Regions from separate parts of the Kingella sp. SNUBH-2017 genome, predicted to be linked through region 2. Evidence: predicted binding sites of a transcription regulator. Region 2 holds the regulator's gene; the other holds the start of a gene.
What was found. Region 2 encodes sigma-54, which starts transcription at its own class of promoters, with help from an activator protein. Its sites were predicted from a motif close to CTGGCACGCTTCATGCTT; they were not measured.
Positions count from the first base shown of each region.

Region 1: OP500_RS00805 (pilin) is a predicted target of sigma-54. The motif match lies at 2,008-2,025, and genes of this name have one in related genera.

Region 1 is NZ_JAPHVK010000001.1:152,792-171,960, reverse strand. It holds gene tfpZ (TfpX/TfpZ family type IV pilin accessory protein) at 182-919, opposite strand; gene OP500_RS00810 (pilin) at 951-1,463, opposite strand; gene OP500_RS00805 (pilin) at 1,479-1,907, opposite strand; gene OP500_RS00800 (NGO_0222 family membrane protein) at 2,147-2,377, opposite strand; gene OP500_RS00795 (hypothetical protein) at 2,535-3,212, opposite strand; gene prmA (50S ribosomal protein L11 methyltransferase) at 3,231-4,121, opposite strand; gene rpsT (30S ribosomal protein S20) at 4,372-4,635, shown strand; gene rlmH (23S rRNA (pseudouridine(1915)-N(3))-methyltransferase RlmH) at 4,740-5,210, opposite strand; gene OP500_RS00775 (hypothetical protein) at 5,285-5,800, opposite strand; gene OP500_RS00770 (S49 family peptidase) at 5,974-6,981, shown strand; gene OP500_RS00765 (FKBP-type peptidyl-prolyl cis-trans isomerase) at 7,182-8,012, opposite strand; gene prmB (50S ribosomal protein L3 N(5)-glutamine methyltransferase) at 8,223-9,158, shown strand; gene ybeY (rRNA maturation RNase YbeY) at 9,249-9,764, shown strand; gene OP500_RS00750 (HlyC/CorC family transporter) at 9,764-10,606, shown strand; gene OP500_RS00745 (RDD family protein) at 10,698-11,231, shown strand; gene OP500_RS00740 (substrate-binding periplasmic protein) at 11,419-12,243, opposite strand; gene OP500_RS00735 (chemotaxis protein CheX) at 12,317-12,769, opposite strand; gene OP500_RS00730 (response regulator) at 12,842-13,207, opposite strand; gene OP500_RS00725 (ATP-binding protein) at 13,224-15,314, opposite strand; gene OP500_RS00720 (hypothetical protein) at 15,961-16,995, opposite strand; gene ubiD (4-hydroxy-3-polyprenylbenzoate decarboxylase) at 17,161-18,639, opposite strand; gene OP500_RS00710 (TonB-dependent receptor domain-containing protein) at 18,731-19,169, opposite strand, start outside.
Region 2 is NZ_JAPHVK010000014.1:34-10,664, forward strand. It holds partial or broken gene OP500_RS10015 (hypothetical protein) at 1-149, shown strand, start outside; gene OP500_RS10020 (hypothetical protein) at 209-574, opposite strand; gene lptB (LPS export ABC transporter ATP-binding protein) at 483-1,220, shown strand; gene rpoN (RNA polymerase factor sigma-54) at 1,235-2,593, shown strand; gene hpf (ribosome hibernation-promoting factor, HPF/YfiA family) at 2,645-2,938, shown strand; gene dtd (D-aminoacyl-tRNA deacylase) at 3,018-3,452, shown strand; gene bioD (dethiobiotin synthase) at 3,663-4,313, opposite strand; gene bioA (adenosylmethionine--8-amino-7-oxononanoate transaminase) at 4,464-5,774, opposite strand; gene OP500_RS10055 (LPS-assembly lipoprotein LptE) at 5,931-6,407, shown strand; gene holA (DNA polymerase III subunit delta) at 6,416-7,408, shown strand; gene OP500_RS10065 (NfeD family protein) at 7,457-7,876, shown strand; gene lon (endopeptidase La) at 8,236-10,631, shown strand, end outside.

The DNA.
Region 1 (19,169 bases), on a different contig from region 2:
CAAATATTCCCAAACAGTTTTTCAGGCAGCCTGAAAACAAAACACTACTGAAAAAAGGGCGCAGTATAGCGTTTTTTACGTTGAAACGTCTTTCAGGCTGCCTGAAACGCGCAAACAGCAAAAACGGATATTTGCCATACCGCTTCCGGTACCAAATATCCGTTATGCCGTGCCACCATCATTACCATGGGCGCAAATCAACGATGGCAATGATTTTCTCCTGCTTGCTATCCAGCAAAACCGCCATATCCACCGCCGGCGCTTTCAGCGGCTGGTAGCTGTCAGCCTCAGGGTGAGTGGCGAGAATTTGCTTGACTTGTTGTGTGTCGTTGTATTTTTCCAGCTCATCCAAAGTGTGCTGTGTTTTTTTTATTTCACGCCATGTGCCACCGTCTATCGGCTGATAGAGATCAGCCTGCATAGCAGGACTGATACCTTCTTGGAGTTCAAGAAAAGTGCGCTCGTTTTGCTCAGCTACATCTTTATAAGGACGAACGGCAAGCCACTGCGGAGAAAACCATGGGTTATTTTGGTACTCCGGAAGTATGACCTTAGCAGAATCGCGAGAAACCGTATCTGCCTGCACTATTTCGAATCTTACTTTATCAAATGCTAAATATACTGGCCGACTAATAGCAATGCTATACATGCCGTAAAGATAAGCAGAAAACTGAATAATTAAAATTACAAGTAAGTCAAATTTTAACGTTTTTTTCTCTTTACTGCTGGCAACAATCAGAGTGAGTAAAGGACCCAACACCACATCAATACCCAGCATTATCAAGAAAATACGGGTAACGCCCACTGCTTTTTGCAGTGGATCCGGATGCCAGACATTGAAGACTAAATACAGTCCGCACAAGGCAACCAAACCAGAACACAATAAATGGATTCCAGCCACCTTGAATCTGAATTTCATTACACTCCCTAATTACAAAAGTATTGCTATATCACTGACAAGTACTCGGCAAACGAGTCTTTCCTACGGTTCCTTCACACCGCCAAGTAATGATCTGTCGATTATTCGGATTTGGAGTTGGAACCATGACTACGGTTTTACCAGAATTGGCACCTTTATCAAAGGTTGCAACGATAATACCGTTATTCGGCTGTACTTGCACTCCGCCAGCAGAAAAATACTTTCCTTTAAGCGCCCCTGCAGCACTCATAACAGGATTTCCCGCAACAGGAAACACTCCCGTTTGCCAATAATAGGCACCGATATCGGTTTTTAATCCCTCCACAGATTTTATTGCTTCCAGCGCTTGAGCACGGGCAACATAATCCTGATAAGAAGGCAGAGCAAGCGCTGCCAAAATCCCAACAATAGCAATTACAATCATCAGTTCAATCAGGGTAAAACCACGGCTCATCCTGTGTATGTTTTTCATCATTATTCTCTTTAATAAATAGATTCTTGATTTGGAAAAGAAGCCCTGCTTAGGCAGGGCTTCTTTAATCACACACCTTCTAACCAATTATTGGCAAGAAGAAGGCAGACGGGATTTTTCAATAGTACCAGCACAAGTCCACTTAGTAATCTGACCGTTGGCGGCATTAGCAGTAGGAGTGATAACCAAGGTCTTACCGCTGTTAGCACCAGCATTGAAGGGGACGGTGATTACGCCAGCAGCCACAGTCGCACTACCCTTGGCAAAATATTTACCACCCAGTTCTGTTACTGCAGTTTTCAGCGGCTCAGCGGTGCTATCAGGCAGCGTATTGGTATCAGCATAAATAGCGGCAATATCAGACTGGATACCAGAAGTAGCTTTAAAGCCCTCAGTAGCTTGCGAACGAGCGATGTAGTCTTGGTAAGCCGGCAGGGCGATGGCGGCCAAAATACCGATAATGGCGATTACGATCATCAGTTCGATCAGGGTGAAACCTTTTTGGATTGCTTTCATGTTTTATCTCCAGATAAAAATACAGCACCTATGTGAATGAATATCTTGCCGTGCGGTGCTGCGGGTTGGTTTCGGCAAGTATCTTTGCTTGCAAGGTATTAAGCTTTTGCGGTGCCAGTTTTGCCAAAAAATAAATAAGTGAATGAATAAAAATGAAAAAATACTCTGAAAATATTTTTAGACTGCCGAAAAAATGCGGCGGGCATGGTGCGTTTGCGGCAGCAGTCTGCCGTTTTTTGTCATTTTGATTGCGGCGGGCGAGCGTTTTGCGCCTGTGCGATGGCTCGGGCGCGCAGATAAAGTGCCAAACAGGCGATTTGGGCGAAGGCGGCGGCAAAGGAAAACACAAAGGCGGCTACGCCGAATTGGCGGCTGCCGGCGGCCAGCAGATAGCTGCCGGCAGCCACCAAGGCGATAAACAGCAGAGTGAAGAAAACAAGCAGGATAAAGTAACGGCGGACAGGATTCATGGCAAAAGACCGGTAGTTGTGAATAAAAGCGGGGGAATATTTTTGGGCTGAACGCCATTACACCAATGGTAATGGCAGCGCTTTGGCGCATCTTCATAATGGAAAAGCAGCCTGAAAAGAGTTTCGGGGCTTTTCAGGCTGCTTTTGGCTTTAATGTTTAGGGGAACATCATCATCAGATAGAAGAGCTGGAGAATCAGCACAATCAAAGCGGCGATGGTGGCAATGGTCCAGTTGATTTCGTGGGTGGCAGCCGGCGGCAGGGCGGGCGGGGATGGCGGCTGGTTGGGCACGGCGGGCGAGAGCGGCTGCGGGGCGGCGGGATCACCTACCAGCGTGAACACCAGATTGTCGGTATGGATGGTGATGTTCTCGCCCTGCGGGGTGCGCGCCTGCATGCGGGTGCCGTTTTCCGCCGGCAGCAGCTGCGGCACGTTGGCGGTTTGCTCTTCGCGCTCGAGCAGATTGAAGGCAAACGGCGCGCTTTCCACTTCGGCAAACTCGGTGCGCTTGGCTTGTGGCGCGGCTTTGGCGGCCGGCTGGGCTTTGGGGATGCGGTATTCTCTGGCCGCTGCGTTTTTGCCGGCGGCCGGCTTGCCTCGGGCGGCCGGATTCGCTTTTTCAGGCTGCTTGGGCGCGGCTTTGCCGGCTTGGGCGGCCTCAGAGGGCACGGCCACGGTCTCTACTGCTTTATTGCTTTTGCCGGTTTGCTTGAGCACGCGGAACATATGATGGCAGTCTTTACAGACCACATGCCCCTGGGTTTTGACCAGGGTTACGCGGCTGTAGCTTTGCGGCTTGCCGCAATCCGGACAGTTGATTTTGATTTCGTTCATAGCGCTTAAAGCCTGTTGTTATCGCTTGCGGCCGCTGAGGCACACCCAGCCTTCGTCGCAGACGGCCGGCTGCATGTCGAACCATTCGGCGTAAACCGCGTTCAATTCTTCGGCCTGCTCCTGCAAAATACCGGAAAGGACGATGCGGCCGCCGCTTTTGGTGCGCTGCGCCAGCATGCTGCCGAGCATCCGCAGCGGATTGGCCAGGATGTTGGCCAGTACGATGTCGTATTGTTCGCCTTCGGGCAGCTCGTCCGGCGTGCCGAAGGCAGCCTGAACGGCGTTTTGCCCGGCATTGGCGCGGGCGGCTTTCACGGCCTGCGGGTCGATATCGACACCCGCTGCTTCGCCGGCGCCGAGCTTGAGCGCGGCAATGGCGAGAATGCCGGAGCCGCAGCCGTAATCGAGCACACGCTCGCCGCCGGCCAGGTTTTGGTCGAGCCAGCGCAGGCACAGGCGGGTGGTGGGATGGCTGCCGGTGCCGAAAGCCAGGCCGGGATCCAGGCGCAGGTTCAGCGCTTCCGGGTCGGGCGAATCGTGCCAGGTGGGGGTAATCCACAGACGCGGGGAAATTTGGATGGGGTCGAACTGCGACTGGGTGAGCCGCACCCAGTCTTGCTCTTCCAGCTCTTCGAGCCGCCACTCGGGCAGGGCAATGCCGATTTGTTCGGCGGCGGCGGCCAGCGCGGCGGCAGGATCGGCGGCGGTATCAAACAGCGCCGTTACCTGGCTTTGCTGCCACACCTGCTGCGCGGGCATGCCCGGCTCGCCGAAAATCGGCTGTTCCTGCTCGGTGCCGGCGTAGGCGTCTTCAATGGTGCTGCACAGCGCACCCTGCTCCATCAGGGCATCGGAGAAGGCTTCGGCGAGCTTTTCGGGAACGGGAACGGTGGCTTGCTGGTAGGACATGGCAACTCGGCACGCGGCGGCGTTAAGATAAAACGGCGGATTCTAGCAGTATTTTGCACTTTCTTAATAACGGATTTGCGTTTTCAGGCTGCCTGCGGGCGCTTTTGTGTTGCGCCTGACGCCGCTTTTGCCCGCGCAAGCGGCCGAGCGCGCGGGAAAAACGACAAACTGCTTGCCAATGTGCAGGCGGATGTTTAGAATGCCGCGTTTTTATTAAACCATTAAACCCTGTATTTAGGAGTAAGAACTTATGGCCAATAGCGCACAAGCCCGCAAGCGCGCCCGTCAGTCCGTGAAACACCGTGCCCACAACGCCAGCCTGCGCACCGCCTTCCGCAGCGCGGTGAAAAAAGTGTTGAAAGCCGTTGCAGCCGGCGACAAAGCCGCTGCCGAAGAAGTTTACCGCCAGTCTGTTAAAGTGATCGACCGCATTGCCGACAAAGGCGTGTTCCACAAAAACAAAGCCGCCCGCCACAAAAGCCGTTTGGCTGCCAAAGTGAAAGCGCTGGCTTAATTGTTTGCCCCGTTTGCAAAAACCCGCCCGATACGGCGGGTTTTTTGTTGCTCAAACAACGGCAAAAGCAGCCTGAAAACTTTTCAGGCTGCTTTTTATGCTGCCTATTCGCGGTGGTAGGGATGGTTGTTGAGTATCGACACCGCGCGGTAGAGCTGCTCGGTAAGCAGCACGCGCACCATGCCGTGCGGCAGGGTCAGGCTGGACAGGCGCAGCAGCAGGCGGGCGCGGGATTTGAGCGCGTCGCTCATGCCGTCGGCGCCGCCGATGACAAAGCAGACGTGTTCGCCGTTTTGCTGCCAGTTTTTCAGATGCTGCGCCAGCTGCAATGAAGTCGGCGCTTCGCCGCGCTCGTCCAGCGCCACCAGCAGCGCGTTTTCCGGCAGCGCTTCGAGTATGCGCTTTTCTTCCGCCGCCATGCCCTGCTCGGCGCCGATGCCGCCGCCGCGCTTTTGCGGCTTGATTTCTTTGAGCGTATAGCGGATGTCGCGGCCGAAGCGCTTGGCGTATTCGGCCACCGCTTCGTCCACCCAGCGCGGCATTTTGCTGCCGACGGCCAATACGGTAATGTTCATTGTGCTTCCTTTTCGGTTTTCAGGCTGCCTGATTGCTTTCAGGCAGCCTGAAAAATATCTGCGCCGCAAACGCCCTATTCCAGCGGCTCGACAGGCGGCACAACCACCGGCGGCATTTCGACGGCAGCGCGGCGCAAACGGCGCTGGCCGCGCCAGGCGGAATAAGCCAGCAGCAGCAGCCACGGCTGGCAGATAGCGACTGCCAGATAGCGCGGGTCGGCAAAAGATACTGTCAGCCGCCCCTGTGCGAAGTCGGCAAACGCCCACAGCCACTGCCACAGCGCCGGTGCGGCAAACACCGCCACAATCAGCAATGCCGTCTGCCGCCAGCCGTTTACCACCAGCATCCGCCCGCGTGCCGCCGAGCGCGACTGCGCCAGCACCGACAGCAAAGCCAAACCCACCACCAGCGCCATGCCGCCGTTGGCCAGCACCTGCAGCCAGCCGAAAGCAAATTCGGGCGACACCGGCAGCCCGTCTTTGGGCAGCGGCGCGGCGGACGGCAGCAGTGCCGATTTCACGTTGCCGACCAGTCCGAAAAGCAAATCGGCCAGCACCAGATAGGCGGCCAGCACCGATAAAAACCTCATGGTGCGCTCCGTTGTGGGAAAAACGGCGCATTGTATAGCGAAAGCCGCCAGCGGGCTATGCCGCGCCTTTCAGGCTGCCTGCACGTTTACCCTGCCGCGCACAGGCAGCCTGAAAACCCAAAAAGCGCGTTTTCGCTATACAATGCGCCTTTTCCAAGCAGCGAGAAACGACAATGAACTACCGCATCAACCGCCCCGACGGCAAGCCGATGAACCCCGAAGAAGCAGCAAGCGGCAGCTGGGAACAAAACACCCTAAACCGCGTACTGCTCGCCGCCTACCACGAACAGCGCCGCGAGCGCCTGTGGCGCAACATCTGGCGCTTTATCAAGCTCGGCGTTTTCCTATTGGTGCTGGCGCTGGTATTCGGCAAAGGCCAAAACCGCGAAGACTCCGCCTTTGCCGCCGCCCGCAGCGAGCACACCGCCGTTGTCCGCCTTGAAGGCCAAATCGGCGGCAATCCGCACAAAGACCAGGTGGAAATGCTGCGCAAAGGCATGGAAGCGGCCTATGCCAACAATAAAGCCAAAGCCATCATCATCCGCGCCAACAGCCCCGGCGGCTCGCCCGTCGTTTCCAATATCGCCTATGCCGAAATCCGCCGCCTGAAAGCCGAGCATCCGAATATTCCCGTTTACGTCGTTGCCGAAGACGTTTGCGCTTCAGGCTGCTACTACATCGCCGCCGCCGCCGACAAAATCTATGCCGATCCGTCCAGCTTGGTCGGCAGCATCGGCGTTATCGGCAGCAGCTTCGATCTGACCGGCCTGATCGACAAACTCGGCATCAAGCGCCGCGTCCACATCGCCGGCAGCAACAAAGACATGGGTGACCCCTTCGTGCCCGAAACCCCGCAGCAGCAGGCCATCTGGCAGCAGATGCTCGACCAGATCCACAACGAATTCATCAAAGCCGTGCGCGAAGGCCGCAGCAAACGCCTCAAAGAAGCCGAAAACCCCGATCTCTTCAGCGGTCGCATCTACACCGGCATCGAAGCCCAAAAAGCCGGCCTGATCGACGGCTACGGCAACGTTTACAGCGTCGCCCGCGACGTAGTCAAAGCCCCCAAACTGGTGGACTACACCCCCGAAGACGACAGCCTCAGCGCCCTTCTGAACCAAGGTCTGCGCTCCGAAGCCCAGCAGCAGATCGACAGCCTGATCCGGCACAAAGGCTGGTAAGCCCCGCAGGCAGCCTGAAAAGCGGTTTTCTGCTTTCAGGCTGCTTTTTTTGCTTCCGCTTGGCAGCCTGAAAACGGCCGGCAAGGGAAAATCCGCCCACCGGCGGCTTTCAGGCTGCTTTTTGATACGGAACAGGCGGCCTGAAAACGCAAAAACGCCCGCGAAACTCGCGGGCGTTTTTGCTTGCCGGTTTGGGCGGTTTACTGCTGTTGCTGCATGCCTTGCAGCAGTTTTTTCGCCGCGCCTTTTTCCACTTTGTTGACTTTGATGTCGAACACCAACACGGAATTGGCGGGGATTTTCGGGCTGGGGGCGCGCTCGCCGTAGGCCAGGTTGGCGGGGATGTAGAGGGTGTATTCGCCGCCTTCTTTCATCAGCTGCAGGCCTTCGATCCAGCCTTGGATTACGGTGTTGTCCACCAGCGGCACGGCAAAGGCGTCCTGGCCTTTGTTGGTGTCGAACACTTCGCCGTTGGTCAGGCGGCCTTCGTATTCCACGGATACCACGTCGCCTTTGGCGGCCTGGGCGCCGCTGCCTTCTTTGTTGACTTTGTACTGCAGGCCGGAAGCGGTGGTCTGCACGCCTTCTTTGCCTTTGTTTTCAGCCAGGAATTTCTCGCCGGCGGCTTTGGCTTCACCGGCTTTTTTCTCGGCTACTTCGGCAGCTTTCTTGCTCAGAGACTCGGAAAGCTGCTGCGCCTGCTGTTCGCTGATTTTGGAAGGTTTGCCGTCCAGGCTCTCGGCGATGGCTTCGGCCAGGACTTTGGTGTCGATTTCGACGCCGTTACTTTTGAGCTCGGCCACCACCGGCGATTTGCCCAGCTCGTAGCCGATCAGATAGCTGACCTGTTTGGCTTCGGTATCCAAGCCGGCGGGGGCGGCGGCACCAGAGGCGGCAGGTGCAGCGCCAGAAGCGGCAGGAGCCGGAGCGGCAGCGCCGGAAGCAGCGTTATTCTGAACCTGCTGCTGGCAGGCGGCAAGGGCGAAAACGGCGGCCAGTGCGCCGGCAAGCAGAGTGCGGTTGTGTTTCATAATCCGTATATCCTTTTCATCGGGTTGATGGGGTTGAATGAACCGTCCGGCACGCGGCCGAATGCGCGGCATTATATACAATCCGGCCGGCGCCGTCATACCGGCAGCCTGAAAGCGCTGCTGCGGGCGTTTCAGGCTGCAGCTGCCGCCGTGTGGCGGATGCGGCGAACATTCCCTATAATCGCCCGTTTTTCCACGGAGCCGCCGGCCATGACCACCGACCCCACCGCCCAAATGCAGGAACTGTTTGCCGCCGCAGGCAGCCTGAAAACCGTGCGCGACCTGCTGCGCTTTGCCGTCAGCCGTTTTTATCAGGCCGGGCTGTTTTTCGGCCACGGCAGCGACAATGCCTACGACGAGGCCGCCTATCTGATTCTGCACACGCTGCACCTGCCGCCCGATACGCTCGAGCCTTATCTGGATGCCGAACTTTTGCCGCAGGAGCGCGAGGCGGTGCTGGCGGTGCTGGCGCGCCGCGTGCTCGAGCGCATCCCCGCCGCCTACATCACCAATGAAGCGTGGCAGGGCGAGTTTGATTTTTATGTGGACGAACGGGTGCTGGTGCCGCGCTCGTTTATCAGCGAACTCTTGGGCGAACCGCTGCTGCCGTGGCTGGAACACGAAGAGCTGGTGCACCGCGCGCTCGATTTGTGCACCGGCAGCGGCTGTCTGGCGGTGCAGATGGCGCACCATTATCCTGCCGCGCAAATCGACGCCGCCGATATCAGCCTGGACGCGCTGGAAGTGGCGGCAATCAATGTCGAGCGCTACGGGCTGGAAGAGCGCATCAAGCTGATTCACACCGATTTGTTTGAGGGGCTGGACGGTGCTTACGATCTGATTGTCTCCAACCCGCCCTATGTCGATGCCGAATCGGTGGCCGATTTGCCCGAAGAATACCTGTGCGAGCCGGAAATCGCGCTGGGCAGCGGCGAAGACGGGCTGGACGCGGTGCGACGCATTCTCGACCAGGCCGCCGCCCTGCTCAAACCGCGCGGCGTGCTGCTGGTGGAAATCGGCCACAACCGTGAAGCGCTCGAAGCCGCCTTTCCCGAGCTGCCCTTTGTCTGGCTCGACACCAGCGGCGGCGACGGTTTCGTCTTTCTGCTGACCCGCGAACAGCTGCTCGGCGAAGCCGCTTTTTAATCTTTTCGGCTGCCTGAAAACATCCGAAGGCAGCCTGAAAGCCGTTTTTTCCACGGTGCGAAACCCGGTTCCCCGCGCCCCAAACCAACCATGAAAAAAGCCAAACAATATCCCTTTTACCGCATCTGGCAGCAGCGTTTCCGGCTGCACAGCGAAGACCGCTCGGGCTTTCCCGGCCTGCCTGCCGCGCAGCAGTGGCGCCGCTGGATCTGGCAGGCGCTCAAGCACGACGGCGCCCGCGCCGAAATCGGCCTGCTGCTCTTGGACGAAGCCGAAGCCCGCGCCTATAACCGCGACTACCGCGGCAAAGACTACGCCACTAATGTTCTCAGCTTTGCGCTGAACGAAGGTGAAATCCTGCCGCCGGAAGACGACGGCATCTTGCGCGGCGATTTACTGATCTGCCCGCAAGTCGTCGCCCGCGAAGCCGCCGAGCAGGGCAAAACCCTGACCCAGCATTGCGCCCATCTGGCGGTACACGGCACCCTGCATCTGATGGGTTACGACCATATCGACGACGCCGAAGCCGAAGACATGGAAGCGCTGGAAACCCGTCTGCTCGCCCAAATGGGCTATCCCGACCCTTACGCACAGGAGCGCGACTGATGGATACCGCCGGCAAACCGGAAAGCCTGTTCGAGCGCCTGCGCCGCCGTTTCGGCCACCACCGCCGCGAAGCCCGCGCCGAAGACATTCTGCAGATGCTGCAGCAGGCGCGCCGCGAGCAAACCATCGGCGCCGACACCCTGCAGCAACTGGAAAACGTGCTGCGCTTCAGCAGCATGAGCGTGCGCGACGCGATGGTCAGCCGCGCGCGCATGGACGTCATCAAAACCACCGACAGCATCGAGCGCATCATCGGTTATGCCGTTGAAACCGCCCATTCGCGCTTTCCGGTCATCGCCGATGACAAAGACCACGTGCTCGGCATCCTGCATGCCAAAGACCTGCTCAAATACACTTTGAATCCCGAGCATTTCCGGCTGGAAAACATCCTGCGCCCCGCCGTGTTCGTACCTGAGAGCAAAAGCCTGCACGCCCTGCTCACCGAGCTGCAGCAGCAGCGCAACCATATGGTGATCGTGGTGGACGAATACGGCGGCATCAGCGGTCTTTTGACCTTTGAAGACCTGATCGAACAAATCGTCGGCAAAATCGAAGACGAGTTCGACGAAGACGAAAGCGCCGACAATATTTTTCCCGTTTCCGCCGAACGCTGGCGCATCAAAGCCGCCACCGAAATTGCCGACATCAACGCCTTTTTCGGCACCGATTTGAGCAGCGAAGAAGCCGACACCATCGGCGGTCTGCTGATCGAAGAACTCGGCCACCTGCCCGGCCGCGGCGAAAAAGCGCAAATCGGCAGCCTGCTGTTTACCGTCGCCCGCGCCGACAAACGCCGGCTGCACACCCTGATGGCCACCCGCGTCAAAGACGATGCCGCTTAAAGCAAAAAGCCTGCAGGCAGCCTGAAAACCGGTTTTCTCCTTTTCAGGCTGCCTGCAGGCGGTTTTGTCCAACCTTTCCCACCCCAGTATCATGAACCGCCCCGCCCCTCTGATGCGCCGCTTTGCTGCGCTGCTTTACGAAGCCCTGCTGGTCGGCGCCGTCAGCGCCGTTGCCGGCTTGGCTGCGGGCATCGCCAACACCCTGATTGTGCGCCTGCTCCCCGCCGCCACCGCCTTAACCGTACCGCTGACCGGCCTGCTGCTGCTGGCCGGCTGGTGGTACTACTTCAAACTCAACTGGCTGCGCGAAGGCCAGACCCTGCCGATGCGGGTGTGGCGCATCGGCCTGGCCGACACCGCCGGCGGCCGGCCGACGCCGGGCCATTATCGCCGCCGCTTCGCCGCCGCCGCCGCGCTGCTGGTGGCGCTGCCGCTGGCCGCCTACGCCGCCCTGCGCCGCGCCGGCATCCCGCCCAAACCTGCCGCCGCCGCCGCGTTGTGCTGGTGGATACTGCCGTGGGGCTTTGCCCTGTTAAACCGCCGCCGCCAGTTTCTCTACGACTATTGGGCAGGAACGGAACTGACCGATTTGCGCGACGGAGCGCGGCAGGAAGCGGGTAAATAAAACTGCAGATGGTTTTCAGGCTGCTTTGCCTTTACAGGCAGCCTGAAAAACGGCACGTTCGTTATCAACCCCATACGGCAGCGGGGCAGCGGGGCAGCGGGCACTCTGCCACCGCAGCGTTTGGCCGGACGGATAAATTTCAGGCTGCTTCAATTTCTTGAAGCAGCCTGAAAACTTTGGCGGCCGGTTATCTGTTCGATGTCGGTGTCGGTGCCGAAGCGCTTTGGGCTTCGGTCGAGAACCATTTCTGATAGATCTTATCGTAGGTGCCGTCGGCCTTGATTTGCTCCAAACCGCGGTTGAGCTTGTTGAGCAGTTCGGTATTACCTTTTTTCACTGCCAAAGCATAATGTTCTTTAGGCAAGGTGTTGTCGCTTACTACACGCAGCTTTTGTTCTTTGTAGTTATTGGAGTAATAGTACAAAGGACCCAAGTCGGCGAATGCACCATCAGCTTCTTTAAGCATCACTTGGCGGACTGCCTCCCACACAGACGGGCTTTGAACCACAGTACCGTTGCCGGCCTGCAGTTTAGCCAAGGTAGACTCCCCCACTGTGCCGACTACTGTAGCAATCTTTCTGCCTTTTACGTCGTTCAATGAAGTAATCGGGCTGTTTTCAGGCACAATCAGACCCTGTGATGTTTCAAAGTGTGAGTTGGTAAAATCAACGATAGTTTTACGCTCGTCGGTAATTGAAATTGCGGCAACCGCGATGTCTGCACCATTACCTAAATCTTCCAGCATACCCACAAACGGGTGGGGAACGAAGTTTACTTGAAAGCCTTGTTTGTCACCGATGGCGGTAACAATATCGATACCGAAGCCGGATGGGCGGTTGTCGGCATCCGCCATCACAAAGGGCGCAAAGCCGCCGGCCTCGAAAAATACGTTTTGCACTGGGCGGGTATCCTGCACAAAATTTCCAGCTTCAGATGCGCTTTGCGCTTTGCTGCTGCCACCGCTGCCGGAGCCGCCGCAGGCCGCCAAAGAAAACATTACCACCAAGGACATAAAACGCCGTAATGAAATCATTATGGTTCTCTCTCTACTGTGTAATTAAAAAAACGGTTAGGGCAGCCTGAAACTATTTGCGCAGGCTGATGACGATGGCGGCGCTGCGGTTGCGCCAGGTAATCGGGATAACGAATGAACGGTCTTTGCGCGGCAGCAGGATTTCATCGGGCGCGCCGCGCAGGACGATGGGCACGGAAATCTCAAACTCTTCGCCAAATTCGCTGCGGGCATTACCGGCGATGGTGTTGGCCACTTCGCCCACCAGATCGACCATCAGGGCTTCACTGGTGTCTTTTTCGCCGATCAGCACCAGCAGGCGTTCGAGCAATTCCCGCGGCGCCGTGAAATAGACCACGCCTTGGTTTTTGCCGGAAATGGCAATCACGCCGGTAAAGTCTTTAGCCGAAGGAATTTTGTTTTCAATCAGATAAGGGGTGCCGACCACCAATTCTTCGCCGATAATCATTTGGGCGAAGTATTTTTGCACGCCGTCGATAAATACCTGTAACTTTTCTTCTTTCATTTTCTAACCTTACTTTTCGAATCGGGATGTTTCAGGCTGCCTGCACAAGCACCGCGTGCAGGCAGCCTGAAATTACTCTTCCAGCATTTCTTCTAGCGCATGGAACAAATCTTCGTCGGAAAACGGTTTGTAAAGAAAACCGCGCGCGCCAAGCTGCAGGGCTTTGATGCCGGTCGCCTTGTCCGACAGGGCGGATATCACCAGGATATTGGCGTCTTCATCCATGCTGGTAATCTGGTAGATGCATTCCAAGCCGTCCATTTTCGGCATGGTCAAGTCCATCGTAACCACATCGGGGCGGTGCTGGCGATACAGCGCGACGGCCTCTTCGCCGTTGGATGCCGATGCTACCACTTCGAAATCCATCGTGCTTGAGCCGCGTGAAATGCGATTGCGGATAACGTTGGAGTCATCAACAATCATAATGCGTTTTGCCATGGTTTAAATCCTTCTCTCAATTCTTTGGCAGGGTAAAGCTGAAGCGGGTATAACCCTGTGGGCGGCTGGTGACGTTTACCGTTCCTTTTAGTGAAACCACGCGGTCTTTGATAATGTCCAGGCCGACGCCCCTGCCGGCATCTTCGGTGCTCTTGTCGGTAGTGGAGAAACCGGGGCTGAACAACAGGGAAACCAGCTTCCGTTTGTCCAATTTGGCGACTTCGTCCAAAGTGTATTTGCCCAGATTCACCGCTTTTTGCGCGATGGCATCGTAATCGATGCCGTTGCCGTCGTCTTCAACAGTCAGCAGGAATTTGTCACCCTGCTCCTGCAGGCTCATGTGGACGTGGCCGACGGGCAGTTTGCCGCGCTTGTTGCGAACGTCCGGCGTTTCGATACCGTGCACCACCGCATTGCGCAGCAGTTGGATGGCGATTTCGCCGATTACGCCGTCCACCGTATCGCTGCCGGTGCTTTCCAAGCCGCTGTAGGTAAAGGCGGCTTCTTTGTGGTTGCGCTTGGCGATGTCGGCAACAAACATAGCGTAACGGCTGTTATTGCTGCGCGGAGCCGGAGCCGCTTCGTTGCCATTTAAGACGATAGGCGCATTGCTGCCGATTTTCGCCAGCAAATCTTCAATGGTGTGGTTCAGGCGGATCAATTCTTCCAACTGCACCGCCAAGCCGAGGAAGTTTTCACCCGACAGCTTGGGTGTCTGCTTCAGACGGTTCAGGTTGGCCTCGAAGTTTTCCGCCATATTGGTAAAGCCGCTTAATTTCAGCGCGGACGATTCGCCTTTCATGCTGTGCACTTCGCGGTAAATGGCGTCCACCTTACCATGCAGCGAGGCATTGTCTTCGCCTTGTGATTTGAGCACGGTATTGATGCTTTGGATGTGGCGGTTGGTATTGCTGATAAAGTCGTTCAGAGAATCGCGGTCGGCCTGCAAAATGGTGCTGAGCATTTCCAGCTGCACGTCGTTTTGCTCGCGCTCCTGCTCCATTTTCTGTTCCAAAAGCACGGCATCGGTTACGTCTTCCACGTTTACCAACACGCGGGCAATGTCCTTACCGTGATAAACGCGGCGGAAATTGAAGTCCAAAAAGCGCTCTTTCTCGTCGATATTCACTTTTTGGCGGATCAGGGGATTGAGCGAGGCGATCAGGCGCTCTTTGGTACGCGCATTATAGAGCTGGCCGATAAAGTCGTTGGCGGTATTCAGGTCGGAAGTATTGATGAAGCTGGCCAACACATCGAGCAAGTTTTTACCGCCCACGCCTTTCTGGCCGATAAGCGTTTCAAGCTGCTTGGAGTATTGCGAACCGATGGTCAGGTTTTTGTCCACCAGAAACAGACCGGTGGTTACCGTATCCATAATCTCGGTGGTTTCTTTTTTCGCTTCATCCGCCAATTTGTCGGCGGTGAGCAATTTACGGATGAAGTAGCTCAAGAACAGAGCAAGGTACAACACCGCACCCACAATACCAAAAATCTCTACGTTTTTTAATTGGGTGGCACGTTGTTCCAATTTGGCGCGTTTGTCTGCCAGCAAGAAATTAGTGATTTCGGCAAAGCGGGCGTTGTTGTTTTGCAAATTCAATAACGCAGTATCAACCAGCGAAGCATCGGCAGTGGGGTCTTCGGCTTTTTTGAGATATGCATCTACGATGAGTTTGGAATCTTTCCATTTTTTCGTCATCTCTGCCAGCAAGGCTTTTTTCTCACCTTTATCAGAGGCATCTACCAGATACTGCTTGCCGTCAATGGAAACATAATTGCCGCCTGCAGCCGTAGCTTGCAGCGAACGCGAAAAAACGTCCTGCGATTCTTTGGCGCGTTTTAATGCGCCTTGCACTAGGGGGCTTTTCGGGTCTTGATGGGTATTGAGCTTGAGCAGTTGGATGTTTTCCAGCAGTTCGCCATACGCGTTACCCATTTCGGCGGCAACGTAACTTTGAATGGAGTCTTCTTCAATCTCGCTGGAAATGTTGCTGGCATAAATCAACAACCCCGCCAGCAATACAACGAAGATACCAATGGAGATAATCATCCCCTGGTACCGTTTTAAACCGGTGTAATCGGTTTTGGGCGCGGCATTCTCACTCATGGATTTCCTTTCGTTCGATAGAAACGTGTTTTCAGACCGGCAAAATGGCAAGCAAACAAATCGATGCCCATCCAAAAATTACGCAAGCAAGCTTAACGCATTGCGGGCGGATTTATTTTGCGGATGGGTAATACGAATGACGGCATAGCATAGTGTAAATATGACGTCTGTTTACTTTCTTAAAATTTTGTAAATTATTACAAAAAATCTTGCGCAAAACAAGTTGCGCAATAGCTGCCTGCTGAAACATCTCAGAATTTAAATGGATAAATATTTACAAGCAAAATTCGTGCATATTTTTGCCAAGCACACCCTGATATGCCAGACTGTTTTTTTCTATCGGATTTTAATGTGATTTTCCCCGTGAGTCGGGCAGTTTGTGCGGATACGGGCACCATGTACTGCGGCGAATCGGCATCGACGGGATAATAAATATGCCCAATTGCAGCCTGAAAACAGAATTTTCCGCTTTCAGGCTGCCTAGGGCGTGTTGACATTTAACTTTTGCAGCGGATTTTTCGTCAGAAAATGGCAGATGTAAGGCAAAAATGCGAGCCTATGCCGCCCATAGGCGAGTATTTTTAACGCGGCAGATGCCGTTTTATGGCGAAAAAGCCGCCAAAATGTTGATTGTTAATACGCCCTATCACCATCGGCGCAATTCTTTGTTCACATCAAAGCGGTTCGGGGCTTTGGGATTTTTGCGCAGATAATCCCGCGCTTGCAGCAGCTGTTCGCGTATCCAGCGGGCAAGCGGGATGGGTGCGTCGTATTCATCGGCAAACACCGAATTGGGCGCGACAAACCGCCGCTTGCCGTCCGCGCTCACCAGAAACTCGGTATCCGCTGCGCGCTCGCCTGCGTGCTCGCCATTGGTATAAAAACTCTGCAAGCGGTAATACGGCTGGGCGGCGTTGGGGCGTTCGACGATGTGGTAACGCACGTTCAGCTCGTCCGCATCGGCGGGCGAAATCTTGTTGCAGAGCGCGAGCCGTTGCAGCACGGTCAGGCGGTTGAAATAGTCGGCGATGCGCTGCTCGTGCGGGGTGTAGCGGTAGGGGTTGGGGTAATACAGCCCGTCTCGTTTGATGTCGTCCGCCGCTGTTTTCAGGCTGCTGCCTGCGGTAACTTCGCCTTTTTGGTTGATGACTTCGCTCACGGCATCGGGCGCGGCGGGGGCGAGCGTCCAATGTTCGTCGTCCGTCCATTCTTTTTTCCAGCCGTCGCGATAGACGGTGGCATAGCCGTGTTCAAACGGGGTGGCGAAATCCCACTGCGCGGGGGTGGCGCGGCTGCCGTCGCGGCGCACAAAGCCGACGCGCCCTTTTTCCACATAGCGGCGCATGCCTTCCTGCCAGTAGTCGCAGCCGTTGTCATACTCGATGGGCGAATATAAATATTGCCCCGTGCGGCTGAATACATCGCCCACATCGGCAGCGATGGCATCGTCGCGGTTTTCGTTGAAATGTTCGGAAAAACAGATTTCTATGGTGTGTCCGCGGATGGGGCGTTTGTCTTCGGTGTAGTGGTGGGCGATGACTTTTACCGGCGCAATCACTATGCGCCCTGATGCGGTTTTCACGCCGATTTTGTCTTTTTGCGGGTAGAAATAAAGCGGCTCGGCTTGGGAGAGCGCGGCGGCGAATAGCAGAGCGATGGGGACGATGGTTTTGCTGGGCATGGGAGTTTCCTTTTTTCAGGCTGCTTTGGGGTTTCAGCAGGTGGATGGGGTGGCAAACCCGATATTTTTTACATTGCGCAGTTGCCGGGTTTCAACTCAATGTGCTCATTTGACGATTAAGGCAGCCTGAAAGCGCAAATCCGACTTTCAGGCTGCCTTACATCATCACAACCCCAACTCCCCCCACATCGCATCCACCTTCGCCGCCACATCGGCATCGCGCTCAATCACCCGTCCCCATTCGCGGTCGGTTTCGCCCGGCCATTTGTTGGTTGCGTCCAAACCCATTTTGCCGCCGAGTCCGCTGACGGGGCTGGCGAAGTCGAGATAGTCGATGGGCGTGTTTTCTACCAACACGGTGTCGCGCACGGGGTCCATGCGCGTGGTTACTGCCCAGATGACTTCTTTCCAGTCGCGCACGTTCACATCGTCATCAACCACGATGATGAATTTGGTGTACATAAACTGGCGCAGGAACGACCAGCAGCCCATCATCACGCGCTTGGCGTGTCCGGCGTACTGTTTTTTCATGCTGACCACCGCCATGCGGTAGGAGCAGCCTTCGGGCGGCAGGTAGAAATCGGTGATTTCGGGGAACTGCTTTTGCAAAAGCGGTACGAACACTTCGTTCAACGCCACGCCCAAAACGGCGGGTTCATCGGGCGGTTTGCCCGTGTAGGTGGAGTGGTAAATCGGGTTTTCACGCATGGTGATGCGCTCGACCGTGAACACGGGGAAATGGTCCTGCTCGTTGTAATAGCCCGTGTGGTCGCCGTATGGGCCTTCCAACGCGGTTTCGTTCGGATGGATGACGCCTTCCAACACAATTTCGGCACGGGCGGGCACTTGCAAATCGTTGCCGATACATTTCACCAGCTCCGTCCGCGAACCGCGCAGCAGTCCGGCAAACTGGTATTCGCTCAAGGTATCGGGAACGGGCGTTACCGCACCCAAAATGGTGGCGGGGTCGCAGCCGAGCACGACGGCGACGGGATACGGCGTATCGGGATTGAGTTTGCGGAATTCCTGATAATCCAGCGCGCCGCCGCGATGCGACAGCCAGCGCATAATCAGCTTGTTTTTGCCGATTAACTGTTGACGGTAAATGCCTAAGTTCTGACGTTTTTTGTGCGGGCCCCGCGTGACGGTCAAGCCCCATGTTACCAGCGGCGCAACGTCTTCCGGCCAGCAATGCTGAATCGGCAGGCGGGTCAAATCCACTTCGTCGCCTTCCCACACGATTTCTTGGCAGGGCGCGTTTTTGACGACTTTGGGCGCCATACTCCAAATGTCTTTGAGCAGCGGCAGTTTGGAGAACGCGTCTTTAATGCCTTTGGGCGGTTCGGGTTCTTTCAAATACGCCAGCGTCTGCCCGATTTCGCGCAGCTTGGCGACGCTGTCCGCGCCCATGCCCATCGCCACGCGCTCGGGCGTGCCGAACAGGTTGGCGAGCACGGGAAAATCATAGCGGCTGCCGTCGGGCTTGACGGCATGTTCAAACAACAACGCCGGCCCTTCGGCGCGCAGCACGCGGTCGGCGATTTCGGTCATTTCCAAATGCGGCGAAACGGGATGGGCGATCCTTTTCAGGCTGCCTTGCGCTTCAAGCATTTGGATAAATTCGCGCAGGTCGCGATATTTCATGGTGGTTTCCCCATGCGTGTAAGTGTTTTCAATCATGCTTTAAAAGGCAGCCTGAAAGCCGTTTTGATGCTTTCAGGCTGCCTTAAGCCGGTTAGAAACGGTAGTTTACCGCCAACCGGACATCGCGGCCGCTTTCAGGCAGGGCATTACCGCCGGAGATGGCTGCATCGCGTTCGCTGTGGCTGTAATACTGTTTGTTGCCGACGTTGTTTATCGAAAAATTGACGTTCAGGCTGTCGTCGGCCAAGGGCTGCCAGCTGGCGTACAGATCGTGGACGCCGTAGCCCGCGCGGTGTGGCGACAGGGTTTGGCGGGTGCGGTTGGTGGTGCAGCACCAGCCGCGTGCTTGGGCGAAACGGCCGCGCCAGCCGATTTCAAGCTGCGGGCGGGCGAATTTGTAGCTCAGGCCGGCGTGGTACTGGCGTCCCATCGGAAAAGCCAGCGCGGCGTTGTCGGCGATTTTGCCGTTCAGGCGCGGGGTGCTGTAGGACATGCCGGCGCGGGCGTGCAGCCCCTGCCAGCGGTAGGCG
Region 2 (10,631 bases):
TTGAAGAGCATCCCGATTTGAGCATCCCAAACACCACCAATCTGCTTGATGGCGCATTTGCCGGATTAAAGCGGCATTTGGAGTGCCATCACGGCATGAGTAAGGCTAACAAGATAAAGTTTATTCAGGATTATTTCTCTGAAAAATAAATTTTCAGCAGTAAATTTGTTACTTAGTGCCCCGTTTCTCAGATTGAGCAGTAAATTTGTTACTTATGCCTGTTTTTCAGGCTGCTTTTGGTTGCCGTTGTGGCAAATCCGCCCTTTGCACCGCACACGGGCGGTGGGGTTTTTTCAGGCTGCTTGCCAACTCTTTCCTTTTGATTCAAATAACTAGAACAAAATCCTGCCGTTTTGCGTTTCAGACTGCCTGAAAACGGCGGCGACGCGGTTTTGGAAGGCGCGGATATTGTCGGTATAATTTCCTCATCCCTGCCGCCGCCCTGTTGGCGGCTCTGCGCCATCTTGCTTCCAGTAAACTTTATGACTTCATCTTCCCCTTCCGTTTTGCACGTTGCCGGTTTGCAGAAATCGTTTAAAAAACGCCGCGTGGTCAAAGATTTTTCTTTGGACATCGCCAGCGGCGAAGTGGTCGGCCTGCTCGGCCCCAACGGCGCGGGCAAAACCACCAGTTTTTACATGATTGTCGGCCTGATTGCCGCCGATGCCGGCAGCATCACGCTCGACGGCGTCGAGCTGCGCCACCGCCCGATTTACGAGCGCGCCCGCGCCGGTATCGGCTATCTGCCGCAGGAAGCGTCGATTTTCCGCAAGATGACGGTGGAGCAGAACATCCGCGCCATTTTGGAAATCAATCTGAAAGACAAGGCCGAAATCGACCGCCGTCTGGAAAAGCTGCTTGAAGACCTCAACATCGGCCGCCTGCGCGCCAGTCCGGCGCCCGCGCTCTCGGGCGGCGAGCGGCGGCGGGTGGAAATCGCCCGCGTGCTGGCGATGCAGCCGCGCTTTATCCTGCTGGACGAACCCTTTGCCGGCGTCGATCCGATTGCGGTGATCGACATCCAGAAAATCATCGCCTTTTTGAAAGAGCGCGGTATCGGCGTGCTGATTACCGACCACAACGTGCGCGAAACCCTACGCATCTGCGACCGTGCCTACATCATCAGCGAAGGCACGGTGCTCGCCTCGGGCAAACCGGAAGAACTGGTGGCCGACGAGCAGGTGCGCGCGGTGTATTTGGGCGAAAACTTCGATTACTGAAGCCGTTTGAAACCATGAGCGAAAACAACTTCCAACTCAAGCTGAAACAAAGCCAGCAGCTCAACCAGAGCATGCAGCAGTCTTTGCGCGTGCTGCAGATGTCGAGCCAGGAAATCGAGCGCGAAGTGGAAGACTGGCTGCTGGACAATCCGCTGCTGGAAAAGGTCGAGAGCGACGGCGAGAGCGAGCTGCCCTACGAGCCGCCGCTGGTATCGGCGGCGGTGTCGCAGCGCAATGTGAGTTTGGAAGACAGCGAAAGCGCCTGGGAAAATCTGGCCGACGAAGAAGACCTCTACGCCTATCTGCACAAGCAGGTGAGCGAGCATCCGCTCACGCAGCTGGAAGCGGCGCATGTGCATGTGCTGATCGATTTTCTCGACGAAAAAGGCTATCTGACCGAAAGCATCGAAGAAATCGTCGACAACACGCCTTTGGAATGGATGCTCAGCGAAGAAGATCTGGAAATCGCGCTCGAGCACCTGCGTAATTTCGACCCGCCCGGCATCGCCACCGAAAACCTGCAGCAGTCGCTGCTGCACCAGCTCTCCCGCCTGCCGATTACGCTGGCGCGCCGCTGCGCCTCGCATATCGTTATGCACCATTTGGACAAGCTCACGCCCAACCAGCCCAAAAACGTCATCCGCCTGGGCAAGCTGCTGCCCGAGTTCAGCGACAGCGTGCTCAAAGCCGCGCTCAAAATGATCACCGGCCTGAATCCTTATCCCGCCTACGGCTTTTCCAGCGGCGAACCGGTGTCCTACGTCAGCCCCGATATTTTCGTCCATAACGACGGCAAAGGCTGGCAGGCGTTCAGCAACCGCGAATCGGGCCCGCAAATCCGCATCAACCAGGAATTGTCCGACGCGCTTGCCGACAGCGACGGCATCGACAGCGCCTGGCGCGAAAAAATCATCGGTGCCAAGCAGAAAATCGACATGCTCGCCCAGCGCAAAAACACCGTGCTGCGCGTGGCCGAATACATCGTCGAGCGCCAGCAGGACTTTTTCCAGTTCGGCGAAATCGCGCTGGCGCCGATGCTGCTCAAAGAATGCGCCCAGCATCTGAATCTCGCCGAAAGCACCATTTCCCGCGCCGTCAGCAACAAATATTTGGCTTGCCCGCAGGGGCTGTTTGCGTTACGCTATTTCTTCAGCCACGCAGTCAGCGGCGACACCAAAGAAGGCCTGAGCGCCAACGCCATCAAATCCGTTATCAGCCAGCTTGTCGATAACGAAGACAAACGCAAACCCTACTCCGACTGCATGCTGCACAAGTTCCTCCACCAGCAGGGCATCGACATTGCCCGCCGCACCGTGGCCAAATACCGCGAACAATTGGGCATCCCGCCCGTGCAACACCGCCGACACAGTTGATTTCCCTCTGCCCTTTCAGGCAGCCTTCAACCCCGTATAGGAGTGAGCATCATGAATCTGAAAATCACCGGTTTGAACTTCGACGTTACCGAAGCCGTGCGAAACCGAGTTGCAGACAAATTGGAGCGTATCCAGCGCCACAGCGACGGCATCATTTCCGCCACCGTTACGCTGTCGCAGGAAAAAAACGGCCACAAAGCCGCCGCCCAGCTCCATTTGTCCGGCAAAGACCTTCATGTGGAAGCGCAGGAACCGGAAAACATGTACGCCGCCATTGACGTTTTGGCCGACAAACTCGACCGCGCCGTTCTCCAATACAAAGAGAAAAGCCGCAACGTAAGATAAACGCCCCCAAAGGCAGCCTGAAACGCTTTTCAGGCTGCCTTTTGCATTGCCATCTTTTTACCTAACACGAAAGAAAACCATGATTGCCCTTATCCAACGCGTAGCCCGTGCCAAAGTCGAAACCGGCGGCCAAACCGTCGGCGAAATCGGCCGCGGCCTGCTGGTTTTGCTCGGCGTCGAGCGCGGCGACGACGATGCGCGCTGCGACAAACTGCTCGACAAAGTGCTGAACTACCGCGTGTTCTCGGATGCAGACGGCAAAATGAACCTCAACGTCTGCCAGGCCGGCGGCAGCCTGCTGGTGGTTTCCCAGTTCACCCTCGCCGCCGACACTGCCAAAGGCCTGCGCCCGAGCTTTTCGTCCGCCGCCGAACCGCAGAGCGCCGAGCACCTCTATCAGCGCTTTCACCACCGCGCCGCCGAGCGCCTGCCCACCGCTACCGGCCGCTTCGGTGCCGAAATGCAGGTCAGCCTGCAAAACGACGGGCCGGTAACTTTCTGGCTGCAGGTCTGATTTTCAGGCTGCCTTGCCCGCAATGGCAGCCTGAAAGGCTTGGGAGCGCTTTTCAGGCTGCCTGCCGCCACGGTCTTTACGCTTCGGACAGCAGCCGCACTTTCCATTCCAACCGTCTCCGCTTTTCAAACACCCGCACGCCAAAGCAGCCTGAAAGCACCAACTGGGCTTTCAGGCTGCTTTTTGCCGCGCGCTTTTCAGGCTGCCGCATCAGTTGCCGATGCGTTCCAGCACCGACCATTCGGCCTGCGGGAAATGCCGGCGCAGGTAGTCGCGCAGATAGCGTTCGGTTTCGGCGGTGATGGCGGCATCGGTCTCGGGGTAGCGGTTGAAAATCAGGCGCTGCACCGGCAGGCCGGCGCTGCGGGCGGCGTGCAGGCTGAGCAGGGTGTGGTTGATGCTGCCGAGCCGGCCGTTGCTGACCAGCACCAGCGGGTAGCCGCGCTCGGCGGCAAAGTCGAGCAGAGTCAGGTTGCGGGTGAGCGGCACCATCAGGCCGCCGGCGCCTTCGAGCAGGATGGTGTCGTAGTCTTTCAGCATATGGGCGGTGGCGGCGTCGATGCGGACGGGGCTGATTTCGCGGCCTTCGCGTTCGGCGGCCAGATGCGGCGAGCAGGGGTAGGAAAAAACGTAGGGGCAGCTGGCGCCGCTGTGGTCGTGGCGGGTGAGCCCCTGGTTTTGCAGCAGGCGGTGGACGAGTATGTCTTCGGCGATGCCGCTGCAGCCGGTCTGCACCACTTTCTGGGTGCTGACGCGCCGCCCCTGCGCCGCCAGTTCGCGGGCGTAAATGCCGGTGGCGACGGTTTTGCCGACGCCGGTGTCGATGCCGCTGACAAAATAAACGCTTGGCTTGGGATTCATATTCGGGATTCCGTTTTCAGGCTGCTTTCGCCCTTTCAGGCTGCCTGAAAAAAAGCAGTCTGAAAAGATGGGGAAGCAATCAACAAAGGGATAGCAGGCGTTTTTCAGGCTGCTTGGTGTTGGGGCAGCCTGAAAACGCTGCGGATATTTTCAGGCTGCCGGCGTCCACTCTTCGCCGTATTCTTCGGCAACCGCCGCCAGCGTCTGGCGGACGAGAAACTGCAATTCGTCGGCGGAAATCACAAAGGGCGGCATCAGGTAAACCATATTGCCGAAGGGGCGCACCCACACGCCTTTATCGACCAGCCGCGGCTGCAGGGTGGCGGTTGGCACCGGCGCGTGCATTTCCAGCACGCCGATGGCGCCGAGCACGCGCACTTCGCGCACGCAGCGCCAGCCGGCGGCGGCGGCCAGCCCGTCGCGCATCATGCTTTCGATTTGCGCCACCCGCTCTTGCCACGGGCTTTCGCGCAGCATGGCCAGGCTTTCGGCGGCCACCGCGCAGGCTAACGGGTTGGCCATAAAGGTGGGGCCGTGCATCAGCCAGGGATGGTCGCTCTCGTCGATGGCTTGGGCGATGCGCTCGTGGCAGACGGCGGCGGCCAGCGTGAGATAGCCGCCGGTCAGCCCCTTGCCCAGGGTGATGATGTCGGGCACCACGCCGGCGTGTTCGAGCGCAAACATTTTGCCGCTACGGCCAAACCCGGTGGCGATTTCGTCGAATATCAGCGCCACGCCGTAATGGTCGCACAATTCGCGGGCGCGGCGCAGGTATTCGGGGTGGTAGAAATACATGCCGCCGGCGCCCTGCACGATGGGTTCGAGTATCAGGCCGGCGATTTCGTGGTGCTTTTGCGCCAGCAGATCGGCCAGCGGCGCGATGCTTTCAGGCTGCCATTCGCCGTGAAAGGGGCTGGCCGGCTGCGGCAGGAAATACTGCAGCGGCAATCCGGCGGCAAACAGGCTGTGGATGCCGGTTTCCGGGCCGCACACCGACATCGCGTGCCAGGTGTCGCCATGATAGCCGGCGCGCACGGCGGCGAAGCGGCAGCGGCTTTCAGGCTGCCCGACGGCTCTTTGGTACTGCAGCGCCATTTTCATCGCCACTTCCACCGCCACCGAGCCGCTGTCGGTATAAAACACGCGGTTCAGCGGCGCGGGCAGGATGTCGAGCAGCGCCTGCGTCAGCCGCACCGCCGGTTCGTGGGTCAGGCCGCCAAACATCACATGGCTCATGTTTTCCAGCTGGGCGGCGGCAGCGCGGTTGAGCCGCGGATGGTTGTAGCCGTGCAGCGCCGCCCACCACGAAGACATGCCGTCGATCAGGCGGCGGCCGTCGGCCAATTCGAGCGTGCAGCCCTGCGCCCGCGCAACCGGATACACCGGCAGGCGGTTGGGGATGGTGGCATACGGGTGCCAGATGTGACGGCGGTCGATTTCCGCCAGCGTGTTCCAATCCATAATGTTCTCCGTTTCAGGCAGCCTGAAAGCCGCGCAATCGTGCTAACGTTTGTTAACGCATTCCAACCCAAACCAGCAATTATAGAGTCTTTCCGCTATAATACACACCGCCGCCGCTTTCGCGGCACAACCGGCGCCCGAGCGCCTGCAAAACTTATGACCATCAGAATTTTCGCTCTCTTTGCCGCGCTGCTTCTGGCCGCCTGCGGCTTCCAACCCAAAGGCCGCCTGCTGGGCGGTTCGCTGCCGGTACGCGCCTGGCATGTTGCCGGCAACTCGCTGCAGCAGCCGCTGGAAGACGCGCTGCGCCATGCCGATGCGCTGCCGGTTGCCGCCGCCCACGCGCAGGCGGATTTGGAAATCGTCAATATCGACAGCAAAAAAGACATCTACACCATCACCCGCGCCGCCAAGCTCAACGAATACCTGCTGTCGCTGAAAGTGTCGGCGCAGGCCTACCGCAACGGCCAGCCGTGGGGCGCGCCGATTGAAGTCGAAGTGCGCCGCACCCTGCCCTACGCCGACAGCATGGTGTTGGGCAAGCAGGAAGAAGAGCAGACCGTGTGGAAAGAAATGCAGGCCGATGCCGCCGAGCAGATTGTTTACCGCCTGCGCTTTCTGAGTGCCGAATAGGGGCAAGCATGGCATTTTCAGGCAGCCTGAACGCCCCTTTGAAGCCGCTTTACCTGCTGCACGGCGAAGAAGACCTGCTGCGCATCGAAGCGCTCGACGCCCTGCGTGCCGCCGCCCGCGAACAAGGCTATCTCAACCGCGAGCGCTACAGCAGCGAAGATTCGCAGTTCAACTGGAAAGACATTCTCGGCGCCGCCGCCAGCAGCGGGCTGTTTGCCGATTTGAAGCTGCTGGAAATTCACGTTCCCAACGGCAAGCCCGGCAAAAACGGCGGTGACGTGCTGCTGGAGCTGGCGCAAAACCCGCCGCCGGACACCCTTACCCTTGTCGTGATGCCCAAGCTCGAACGCAGCCAGCAGCAGAGCAAATGGTTCGCCGCGTTTGCCAAAAACGGCACGGTTTACGAAGCCAAGCCCGTCGGCGCCGCCGAGCTGCCCGCCTGGATACGCCGCCGCCTGAACGCGCGCGATCTGGATATCGACGGCGAAGCGCTGTCGCTGTTTGCTTCGCGCGTGGAAGGCAATCTGCTGGCGGCAGCGCAGGAAATCGACAAACTCGCCCTGCTCTACCCCAAAGGCCATCTGCTGACGCTGGCCGAAGCGGAAAACGCAGTGGCCAACGTCGCCCGTTTCGACGTTTTCCAGCTTTCATCGGCCTGGATGCGCGGCGACATCCGCCGCAGCGCCCAACTGCTCGAAGGCCTGCAGGCCGAAGGCGAAGAGCCGGTTTTGCTGCTGTGGTCGCTCAGCGAAGACATCCGCACCCTGATCCGGCTCTCGGCCGCGCTCAAGCAGGGGCGCAGCGTGCAGAGCGTGCGCAACGAATTGCGCCTGTGGGGCGACAAACAGCACAGCGCCCCGCCTGCCGCCGCCCGCATCAGCCCCGCCCGCCTTACCGCCGCGCTGCAGGAATGCGCCCGCATCGACCGCCAGATCAAAGGCGCCGAAGACGGCGACGCTTGGGACGGAATCAAGCGGCTGATTACCCGTTTGGCAGCCTGAAAACCGTTTTCAGGCTGCCCTTACCATGATTTAACAAGGAACCCCATTATGGACAGAACCCGCATCTTTATCGTTTGGTTTGCCATGGCCGCCTTTATTGCCATGGTCGCCTACCTGCTCGGCGCCAGCTGGTATTGGGCGCTTTTAAGCGGCGTCGGCCTGGTTGCCGGCGCCGTCGGCGGCGCCACCGGCTTTATGTACTGGAAGCAGAAAAAACTGATCGACAGCGCCGCCCGTTTCAACATCGATCTCAAAGCCGGCAAAATCCACCCCGCCGACCTGCGCCGCATGTACTTCACCGGCGGCCAGGCGCGCAAAGACGCGGTTTTCATCGCCAGCAAAGCAATGAACTGCTCCGAACAGGAAGCCGAACGCCGCCTGAGCGAGCGCATCAGCAAACAGGCTGCCAATCAGGAAATGGCGCGCCAGAAAAACAAATCCAAACGCCGCAGCGGCCGCCCGCGCTAAGCACCGCAGCCCGTTGCCTTTCAGGCAGCCTGAAAAGCGTTTCAGGCTGCCTGAAGTTTTTTTGCCGACGGAAATGGAAATCCTTAAAATTAAAACCGAATCAAACCACCGCCGCCCTGTTGTTTTCAGGCTGCTTCAAACTATTTGTCCAGCTAAGAAAACCTGCCTGAAAGCTGCCGTATAAAGTATCCGAATCCCACATTTTCAGGCAGCCTGAAAACCCCCTAAACCGCAAAATACCATCTCCCCAAGCATCCCCGCTTGAAATCCGCCGCCTTCCGCCCTATTTAGGGCGAACCGCCGGCAGGGGCAAACGCTCTTTGCCGGCACCGAACAAACCCGAACATCACGAGACTCCGATGGCCTATACACCCCACACTCCGGAAACCCATTCCCTGCCCACCCTGCCGCTGCGCGACATGGTGGTTTACCCGCACATGGTGCTGCCGCTGTTTGTCGGCCGCGAAAAATCCGTGGCCGCGCTCAACGCCGCCATGGATGCCGACACGCCGGTGTTCCTGCTTGCCCAGCGCAACGGCAACGACGAAACGCCCAATCCCGATGATATGCACGCCACCGGCACCATCGCCAAAATCGTGCAGGTGCTGAAGCTGCCCGACGGCACGGTCAAAGTGCTGGTCGAAGGCATGTTCCGCGCCCGCGCCCTCAGCGTGTACGACAACGGCAGCCATTTCGAAAGCCAAATCCTGCCGGTGGCCGAAACCGAACACGCCGGCGCCGACAGCGAAGCGCTGCGCCGCACCCTGCTGGCGCAGTTCGACCAGTTCGCCAAGCTCAACAAACGCATTCCCGGCGAAGTGCTGTCGTCCATCCAGGAAATCAGCGACAACGGCCGCCTGGCCGACACCATCGCCGCCCATCTGCAGCTGAAACTCGAACAGCGCCAGCATCTTCTGGACACCGCCGACGCCACCGAGCGCATGGAATACCTACTCGGCCAGATCGAAGGCGAGCTGGACATCCTGCAAGTGGAAAAACGCATCCGCGGCAAAGTCAAACGCCAGATGGACAAATCCCAGCGCGAGTACTATCTGAACGAACAGATTAAGGCGATTCAGAAAGAGCTCGGCGAAGAAGACGAGCGCGGCGAGATGGAAGCACTGGAAAAACAGATCCGCGCCGCCGGCATGCCTAAGGAAGCGGAAGAAAAAGCGCTGTCCGAGTTTAAAAAGCTGAAAATGATGCCGGCGATGTCGGCCGAAGCCACCGTGGTGCGCAACTACATCGAAACGCTGGTCGAATTGCCGTGGAAAAAGAAAACCCGCGTCAGCAAAGACATCGCCAAGGCCGATTTGGTGCTGGATGCCGACCACTACGGGCTGGAAAAGGTCAAAGAGCGCATTTTGGAATATTTGGCCGTGCAAAAACGCACCGACAAAATCAAAGGCCCGATCCTGTGTCTGGTCGGTCCGCCCGGGGTCGGTAAGACTTCGCTGGGCGAGTCCATCGCCAAAGCCACCGGCCGCAAATACGTGCGCATGGCGCTGGGCGGCGTGCGCGACGAGAGCGAAATCCGCGGCCACCGCCGCACCTACATCGGCTCGATGCCCGGCAAAATCATGCAGAGCATGGTTAAAGCCGGCGTGAAAAACCCGCTGTTTCTGCTCGACGAGATCGACAAACTCGGCAACGATTTTCGCGGCGACCCCGCTGCGGCGCTGTTGGAAGTGCTCGATCCCGAGCAAAACAGCAAATTCGCCGATCACTTCATCGAAGTCGATTACGATCTGAGCGACGTGATGTTCATCGCCACGTCCAACAGCCTGAACATCCCGCCCGCCCTGCTCGACCGCATGGAAATCATCCGTCTTTCCGGCTACACCGAAGACGAAAAAGTCAGCATCGCCATGCAGTATCTGGTACCCAAACAGATGCAGCGCAACGGCGTGAAAGAAGGCGAGCTCAAAGTGGAAGAAAGCGCGGTGCGCGACATCGTGCGCTACTACACCCGTGAAGCCGGTGTGCGCTCGCTCGACCGCGAAATCGCCAAAATCTGCCGCAAAGCCGTGATCCAAACCGAACGCAAAGGCAGCCTGAAAACCGGCTCGCGCAGCAAAAAAGCGCAAACCATCACCGTTAGCGCCGCCAATCTGCACGATTTTCTCGGCGTGCGCCGTTTCGACTACGGCGTTTCCGCCAGCGAAAACCGCATCGGCCAAGTAACCGGCCTGGCGTGGACAGAAGTCGGCGGCGAACTCTTGACCATCGAAGCGGCCGCGCTCAAAGGCAAAGGCAACATCGTGCGCACCGGCAAACTGGGCGACGTGATGCAGGAATCGATCAGCGCCGCGTGGACGGTTGTGCGCTCCCGCGCCGAAAGTCTCGGCATCGCGCCCGACTTTTACGAGAAGCACGACATGCACGTCCATGTGCCCGAAGGCGCCACACCCAAAGACGGCCCCAGCGCCGGCATCGCCATGACGCTGGCGATGGTGTCCGCTCTGACCAACATCCCCGTGCGCGCCGACGTAGCCATGACCGGCGAAATCACCCTGCGCGGCGAAGTCCTGCCCATCGGCGGCTTGAAGGAAAAACTGCTGGCCGCCCTGCGCGGCGGCATCAAGCATGTGCTGATTCCCAAAGACAATGTGAAGGATTTGGAAGAAATCCCGCAAAACGTCAAAGAAGGGCTGGAAATCCATCCGGTGCAGTGGATAGACCAGGTCTTCGAGTGGGGTTTGGAACGCCAGCCCGAACCCTACCGCGCCGAAGGGCAGCCTGAAACGCCGGCCGC